2 regions of the Paenibacillus sp. LjRoot153 genome follow, and region 1 is predicted to be linked to the other one. Evidence: a T-box and tRNA genes for the amino acid it is inferred to sense, from the RefSeq annotation. Region 1 holds a T-box; the other holds one or more tRNA genes.
The links. A T-box is a leader RNA that pairs with one kind of tRNA and senses whether it is charged. The one in region 1 lies ahead of argS (arginine--tRNA ligase), so its partner is inferred to be a tRNA-Arg.
Positions count from the first base shown of each region.

Region 2: it has a tRNA-Arg gene. The T-box ahead of argS (arginine--tRNA ligase) is inferred to sense a tRNA for this amino acid. The anticodon was not compared.

Region 1 covers NZ_CAXUQH020000001.1:4,564,476-4,568,899, reverse strand. The annotation lists gene ACSQ8P_RS19560 (AbrB family transcriptional regulator) at 1-990, opposite strand, end outside; gene ACSQ8P_RS19555 (hypothetical protein) at 1,114-1,782, shown strand; gene ACSQ8P_RS19550 (cupin domain-containing protein) at 1,937-2,272, shown strand; T-box leader at 2,527-2,747, shown strand; gene argS (arginine--tRNA ligase) at 2,803-4,424, shown strand, end outside.
Region 2 covers NZ_CAXUQH020000001.1:917,956-922,379, reverse strand. The annotation lists gene ACSQ8P_RS04260 (GNAT family N-acetyltransferase) at 103-624, opposite strand; gene ACSQ8P_RS04255 (acetylxylan esterase) at 689-1,636, opposite strand; tRNA gene ACSQ8P_RS04250 (tRNA-Gly) at 2,055-2,125, opposite strand; tRNA gene ACSQ8P_RS04245 (tRNA-Pro) at 2,144-2,220, opposite strand; tRNA gene ACSQ8P_RS04240 (tRNA-Arg) at 2,241-2,317, opposite strand; tRNA gene ACSQ8P_RS04235 (tRNA-Gly) at 2,324-2,398, opposite strand; gene ACSQ8P_RS04230 (AIM24 family protein) at 2,501-3,199, opposite strand; gene ACSQ8P_RS04225 (hypothetical protein) at 3,226-3,675, opposite strand; gene ACSQ8P_RS04220 (GyrI-like domain-containing protein) at 3,727-4,353, opposite strand.

The DNA of each region.
Region 1 (4,424 bases):
ATTAGCATTAATTTCGTGAGCGATGATCCCCATCTGGTCCATTCCACCTGGTGCGAGACTGAGTAAAGCGGTTGATTTGGAGATGGCATGCAGCTGCATAAAGATAAAACTGAGTCCAAATGAACCAAGAAGAAGGAGTACACTACTGCCAATTGCAAGTGAAATGATTTGGAGCTTGTGGTTAAGTTGAGCTGGCTTTAGCATTAAACCAACATGGATACCAATCATAATTTGGGCTGCATTGATTATACTTGTTGGCAGCGCTAGTCCATGAAGTCCAATGAGTTGAATGATTGCTGTACTGAAGGCAGGACCGAGCAAGAAAGCAGTTGGAAACTTGATTTTATGACCTAGAAGTGCACAACTGATACTGACTACGGCGAAAATGAAGATATTTGGTGTTAGGGCACCCCAGCTTGCATTCGAAGTCGTTACCGTTTGAATCAGATTTTCGACTGTATGCTGATTGCCCATGATCGGACTAAACACCAGCAACGGTACACAGATAACGATCATCATGAGGCGAATGACTTGCAAGACGGTCACGATAGTAAGATTAATGCCTTCTGTCTCTTCAGCCAAAATAACCATTTGTGTAAGCCCGCCTGGTATGCTTCCTAGCAATGCTGTTTTGAAGTTAATTCGCGATAGCTTGGATATGAAGTAGGCAAGCGATACGCAGAGCAACATTAGGAGCAGTGTCATGAGTAGCATTGAAGGTAACTGAATCGCCATTTCGTGTAAAGCTGTCGCGGTCATGGAGAGACCAATCGTGTATCCGACAATGATGAGTCCTGCATTTCTAATCGGAGTAGGCCATACATATCGTTCTTTGAACACATTTGAACCAAGTAATACCGCAATCATCGGACCAAGAAGCCATGGGATGGGAATATGTAGGAGTTGGAACAAGTAACCGCCTAACAGGGCAGTAATTAGAGCTACGAACAGCTTAAGAGGAATATTTATGGAGATCTTATGTATTACCATGGATCCAATTCACCACCTTGACAGAACTGTACTAATGTTAGCACAGTTCTATTAAGGGTTCAAATACGTCAAGATTCAGTTAATTAAGCATAATACCAATTATGAAAGTCGAGGAAAGTTATCATGATCTTAAGAAGGATGTATCGTGCCGAATGGCAAACGGGGATGAAGGATCTCGGTTTAAACGCATTAGATATAGGCAACCAAGCACAGTTACTGGTAGCCCAGGGGGAGTTAATGACTGCTGCAGCCTTCGTTTGGCGAAACAATCTATTCCTCTATTATGAGTGCATGAGCCGAGAGGTTTTGCCTGATGAAGTGGCTGGAGCTGCGGTTCCTTTTTTGAAGGATTGGCCAGGACAGGAACAGCCTCGAAAGTGGATCTTAATGATTGATGTATTTCATTTTAATGAGCCTGTAAACGCAGAGCACTGGTTGAGAAAAGAGCCCGTGATCTCGCGGGTAGGGAGAGTTGCTCATTTGAAGCCTGAGATGATGAGTAGTTACATCTATTATCATTATCAGCTGCAAGAGGAGCGTGCTTTCCACGGGGAAAAGTATGAAATAATTGCGATGCATGAGAACCTTCTATTCGGTTATCAAGAATTTCCCAAAGTGATAGAAGAACCTGTTGTGACAGGGCGTTTAAGCACGAATGGGACCCCCGAGAATTGGAACGATTCGCGGATGGATCTGCATTTTCAACCATGGGAAGAGGATGGACATTTGTATTTTAAACCGATTGATCAAGTGTTTGCTTATTATATTGGTGATTTGAAAGATCGAAGTTAAAGTTAATTTATACGATAGAATTGGAGATCTTGATAAGTCAAATAGAGTTGTTTGATTAAAGTGGGCACTATGTAAGAGTTGAGGAACCAGATAAATATGCGGATGTTGTTATTCGATTTATTATGAGTGTGTCCCCAAAAAAGGAGATAGTACGTTGAATTTTAAATTAATGGATTTGCAAAATTATCTTAATGAGTTAAAAGAAGTAGAGAACAATGCTTATTATGAATTTCTAAAGGTATCGTCAATGAGTGTAGGCCTCTATAAATTGAATAAAGGTGAACTGGATAAACAAAAGCCACATACTGAAGATGAGGTTTATTTCATCATTGAAGGTGAAGCATCGTTTCAGAATGGAGATACACTTGCACAAATAAGTAAAGGGGACGTTCTATTCGTAGAGGCCCATAAAGAACATAGATTCTTTGATATTACAGAAGACTTAACTATCTTAGTATTCTTTTCACCGGCAGAACATGCCAATAAATAGTGTGCGAATGTTAAAAAAAGACACCACACGGGGTGTCTTTTTTGGGTTTGGGGTAAGCGAAGCTTACCCTTTTTTATGGGTGAGTTAGTCGAAAAATCGACTATCTCGAAAGAAGTAGTCTGATTATTTTGGCAACAAGTTAAGGATCTTCGGATATTAACGCACATGTGCAACCTTTAAGCTCAGTGAACGTCGATAAAATACAGGCTTGACATTCCCCAGAATCCCCTGTAAGATATTGAAAAATTCATATCGAAATATTAATGATTGGGACAGTAATTCCTAACAGACAGTCACAGCGAGCCGGGTCAGTGTAAGCCGGTACGGATGTTAAGAATGAAACGGACCCAGGAAATGGTTTGCCGAAATTGGAGTAGGTAAATCCGGTCTTTCGACCGTTACGAAACAGAGGGGTTAAACCAGAGGTTTAACACTTAGAGTGGTACCGCGGGAATTTTCAGCTCTCGTCTCTTTCATAGAGACGGGGGCTTTTTATATTTTCTAATAAAAGATAGGAGAGAAACGCTATGATAAATTATAAGCATGATTTGGCAGGTAAAATCGCAGCGTTACTAACTAGTTTTGACGCCAAGGATATTATGGGATGGATGGAATACCCAGCGAATCCGGATAAAGGAGATCTATCTTTACCTTGTTTCCGTCTAAGTAAAACCCTAAGTAAATCTCCACAAGTCATTGCTGAAGAGTTAAAAGCAGCGCTAGAAGATGAGCACATCGAGGATATGGAAGCCGTATCTGGGTATCTAAACATTTTTCTCAAAAAGTCTATGTTTGCAGAATCTCTAATTCGTCATATAAGTCAAGTTGGAGATCGCTATGGATCTCAGAATTTGGGGCAAGGGAAGACAGTGGTGATCGACTATTCCTCTCCGAATATCGCGAAGCCCTTTCATGTTGGCCATCTAAGATCCACTGTGATCGGGAATGCGTTATATCACATCCATGCATTTCTCGGATACAACTGTGTGGGCATTAACCATTTAGGGGACTGGGGGACACAGTTCGGGAAGCTGATTGTTGCCTACCACTTATGGGGTAGCAAGGAGGCTGTAAACCACAGAGCTATCGATGAGCTTCTCGATCTGTATGTGAAATTCCATGAGGAAGCTGAGAAAGACCCTGCTTTAGAGGATCAAGCTCGATCTTGGTTTACGAAAATGGAGCAAGGTGATCAGGAAGCACTCACGTTGTGGCAGTGGTTTATTGAGATCAGCCTCACCGAATTTCAAAAGATTTATAATCTGCTAGGTGTTAAATTCGACGCTTATCAAGGGGAAAGCTTCTACAATGACAAGATGGAGCCCGTTATTAAGGAACTGAAGGATAAGCAGCTTTTGGAAGAAGACGATGGTGCCTTATTAGTTAGGTTGGATGCCTTTGGCATGGCACCGGCATTAATGCTGAAAAAGGACGGCAGCTCGCTGTATCATACACGCGATCTTACGGCAGCTATATATAGAGCAGGTAAGTATGACTTTGAGAAATTGATCTATGTGACTGATTATGCTCAAAATCTACATTTCCAGCAATGCTTCAAGGTTGTTGAATTAATGGGCTATGCGTGGTCCTCCAAGCTTGAGCATGTCGCATTTGGCCGTGTGAGCATTGAAGGGGGGAGCTTGTCGACACGCAAAGGCAACGTGATTAGACTGGAAAACGTGCTGGAGCAAGCCATTCAGAAAATAAGGGATGTCATCGAAGCAAGAAACCCAGGCTTAGTGAATAAAGCTAAAGTTGCTGAGCAGGTTGGGATTGGGGCCGTTATATTTAACGATTTGAGTGCAAATCGAATCAAAGATATTGATTTTTCGTGGGAGGAAGCTCTAAATTTCGATGGTGAAACGGGGCCTTATGTGCAGTACACCTATGCAAGAACTTGCAGTGTGTTGAAGAAAGCGATGCTGCCTGACGGACAGGAAATGCAAATCGCTGAAATAGACGGCACTTGTTTGCAAAATAAAGAGGCCATGGCGGTTGTTAAAATGCTCTATTTATTTACAGAACGCATAGAGCAGGCTATGGTAAAGCTGGAACCTTCGATCGTATCGCGTTATCTCATTGATCTCGCTCAAGCGTTTAATCGCTTCTACCACGCATGTTATATCCTAGTGGAGGATACACAGTTACGTGA
Region 2 (4,424 bases), 3.6 Mb from region 1:
TTTAGGCTGACAACTTTTGCGCATAGGTAAGTGTTTCCTTTTATGTAAAACCGCACAAAAACAGCCACTCTATACAGAGTAGCTGTCTCTTCCACAATCGCTTCACACCAAGCTTACAGGCTGCTTATACACCTCGGTAAACAATATATGCTTACAGGAATTAAACTCACTTTCCGTCAATGGACCTGGATAACTCATGATGTTGAGAGGCAATTTCAGTTGCCCTTCTCTAAGTGGAGGCTGCGCATAAGGAAATAGGTTCAAATGGAAATCGCAGCGCTTATAGAATTCAATTCTCCGCGTAGCATCTGAGGTATTCGGAGGCTCGACTTCAAGTACGATAGGTGTAGTAGCACTGCTCATATACGTTGTCAGCATCTTTTTACCAATCCCGCCACCTCTTATGGCAGCGTTGACGGCGATATGCTCCACAAATCGAAACGTGCTAAAATTCCAACTTGCCAAAAAACCAAGCAATTGCCCATGAACATCTCTCTCGACATCGATTCTATAATTGGGATGAGATAACAGCGCCCGCTGACCTTCATACGTCCTTATTTCCGTTACAGGAAAAGCCGTTTCCATCAGCTCAAATACATCTTCAAATGAATCTTCTTTTTCCATCTGTCAGCACCTCCCTTCAAGTTAGCAATAGGTTATCCAACCGGGAAGCTTCTTACTTCAGTCCCTACCATTTTGAGAAAAAAGCATGTGCTGCTGCATGGGATCCAGGAGGTGTCGCATGCCCCATGAAGGGGTACACTTCAATGGATTTGTGTGCAGATTCGATTCGGTTATACGCAGCGAAAATCGCCTCTGGTAAGCAACACGTATCTTTCAACCCTACCGTAACGTGAACAGGCTGCTGAATACGATCACCTAGATTCATGATATCAAAATAAGAAACTGTCCGCAGTACATCAGGCAGATACTCTGGGAAACGAGTAACGAATTCCGCTGCCTCACTTAGTGAGCTAACGGATTGCAACAGGCCTAGATCCATGTGACATAGGTTCGGCACATGGGCAATTGTTGCTCGAATGCGCTTCTCAAGCGCGGTCACGAGTAGGGCAAGTCCTCCGCCTTGGCTTCCGCCATATACGAATACTCGCTCACTGTCGATTTCTGGCTGCTCTAACGCACATTGCACTGCACGCAAGGAATCGATCGCAACCGCTCGGTAATAGCTCGTCTCAGCATCGAGAATACCCTGTGTAATCCATCCCCTCGTCATGCCGGTCTCCTGTGGCAGCAGGTTGCCGCTATCGCCGCCTTGCCCGCGTACATCAACAGCAAGTACCGCATACCCCATAAGCAACCAGGCTGCATGATCCTCGGGTCTCCCCTTGGAGCCAGTATAGCCTGGGAACGTAACAATACAAGGTACCTTCTTAGACTTGCTCTCTGCATTAGGCAGTAACAACCAAGCATGGATCGGTGTTTCCGCAGCACCCTGCAAGACGATCTTATTCACTTCCGCTTGTACAAAAGGTGATGCCACCGGCTCCCTTGTATAGGACGCAGCTTGTGTTGCTTCAGCGTAGGCGCGCTCCCAGAATGAAGCCAGATCAGCAGTCGCCGTTAACTCCGAATGATACTGGTGTAACCCATGAATACGATTTTCAATAGCGTTCATTTCGGTAAGTCCCCTTTGCATGTTTTTCCCATTTTAACCTAGATACATCTGTATGACTATTGGAAAATATGAAAAAATAACCCCAATTCAGCAGAAGTAGGGTTTATTTCTATCTCCTATGTTTCCATGTTCTCAGATCTGCGAACGGACGGTCGAACCCTCATGGGCCTCTTCCACATGTATTGTAAATATAAAAAAGACCACCCGAAGGCGGTCCTTTTAATTGTAAGCGGGCGGCGGGAATACTCCAAATTCGGATTTATAAGGCTTCCTACGGAAGCAACTAGTGGTATATTTGGACGCTCGTCCTACTCAGCCTATTCAACGAAGTGTTCACGGACGGTCGAACCTCTACGGGCTCTCATCCCTGCCTAATACAATGAAAAAAGACCACCCGAAGGCGGTCCTTTTAATTGTAAGCGGGCGGCGGGAATCGAACCCGCGCGATCAGCTTGGAAGGCTGAAGTTCTACCATTAAACTACGCCCGCATATAAAAAATTCTAAAATGGTCGGGACGACACGATTTGAACATGCGACCCCCTGCTCCCAAAGCAGGTGCTCTACCAAGCTGAGCTACGTCCCGTAGTGAAGATAAAGTGTAAATGGCGCGCCCTGAGAGATTCGAACTCCCGACCTTTTGATTCGTAGTCAAATACTCTATCCAGCTGAGCTAAGGGCGCAAATATTGGAGCGGAAGACGGGGATCGAACCCGCGACCCTCGCCTTGGCAAGGCGATGCTCTACCGCTGAGCCACTTCCGCATGGTGTAAATTCTCATTCGCTCTGCATGTGTTTCTCAGAGGCGACAAGAAATAATATATCAGGTATTTAGAACAAATGCAACTATTTTTATATATTTTTTATTATTTGATGAAAACTCCGCCAAATGGAAGAACTTCCCTTGCTATACGGCGCAGTATGCTATCTGATTTCAAATGCTCATCCAATTTGGGATCAGGCTTACATGGCTGCATGAGTACGTGACCATGCCCTGTAATCTCCCAGTGATAATTCATATGCTGGCTTGCCAGTGTGTTGCCGTATACACAGAGGCGCAGCTTAGCCTGCCGCGGATAGGCAACAAGACAACTGACATCAACATACAGAGGCTCCACAGCATCCAGGGCCATGTGATGTATAGGGCCAGCTGTTAGCAAACCTAGATTGCCGGGGCCGTGAAACTGCATTTTAACTAAATCTTGCGTGATCAACGTGTTCTTCACACTCTGTAGATGCGTTGTAAACGTCACACCTTCCGTATAAAACAGCACATGACGAAATTCATACAATAGATCGGCCTCGGCTTCCAACGGCACGACAGCCAAACTATACGCTTCTGGCAACCCCATTAACACACGCCCAGGACCGAGTATGCGTGATTGGATCAACCGCTTCTTCCTATACATACTAGGAAGCTTCATCAATGCGTCTTCACGCTGCTCAGGCCTTCCCTGAAACGCAACAATTTGGTTGGGATGCAGCACATGCACAGCCTCTCCCTTTAGAAGCTGCAGCGTAGCCATCCTGGCTTGTGAGCTTGCATTTTCATAGATGATCTCCAAACCACACAACCTCCTCGCCAATCCTGTTAGCGCATCCCACGCTTCCTTCTCTGCCATACGAAGAAACGAAACACGCGTCCAAGCAAGAAATAGCCTACTACTAATGCCGCAGCCGTAATGATCATGTAGATGATTTTACGATTACGTTTATCTTTGTCTAACGCAACTTGTTCCATGGCCTTCAAGCGTTCTTGTAACTGCTCGTTGTCCTTCTTAAGTGCCTCGTTTTGACTGAGGAGACGATCCTCGATTTCTTGTGACTGTCTGACGGCCTCAGATAACTTGTCCTTCTGTTCTTCCAATTGCTGCTTCGTATCCTCATAATCCTTCTGGATCTGCTCCACATTGCTTGGCAATTGATAAATATCTTTGATCCGATCGAACCAAGAAGCGTGGGCGGAAGGTGCCGGATACAGCAAACCTAACAAGATCACGAGGACAACCACAGCTTGTCCAATTGCAGCTATTTTACGCATCTGCACTCACTCCCACCGTTCTCGACATTATCTTCTATTTTACAGCAAAAATCACCCCTTCACCACTTCTATCGCTTGAACTGGATATCGCAATATCGTTTTCATTTTGGCAGGATCAATCTTCCTCGGGTCTGATAAGTAAATTTCGTGATGAAGTCCACGGTAACTGAGCTGCTCTTGCGATATGAAATGCTCCATCTGTGCCAGTGTTTCCGGTTCTGTCGCATACGGTCCCACATGCAGCATCTGGACACAGAGTCCCTCATGCAAAGTTTCATACCCAACATCCGCAATAACCTTAAGCTCTTTTTTCTTGGCCATTGCTGCTGAGCGCGCTTCTTCTACGATCTCAGCCGACACATACGTTGGCATACGAATCAATAACTTCCAGTGCCATTCTTCCCTCGATACCTCCAAGGCAGTTCGGGGATCCCCATCTACCCACCATTGCCCTTCTAGCTTCGCTACTGTGAAGTCTTTCTCCAGCTTCTTGTAATGTCCCTTAACACCGTAGGCGACCGTATACAGCGCTTCTGTAGCGTTAGCGAAGGCGGCACCATTGGGGTCCCCTTTCCCTACGATAGTAACATAGGAAATAGGTTCAAAAACAACGAGCTCAGGCTTCGTTGGAGCTGTGTAATAAGGTTTATAGGCTTTGGCTAAATCTAATTTCTCCATGATGTACTTCCCTTCTTTTTCCTACAACTATACAAAATCAACCCTGACAACACTATGTCAACAAACAGAAA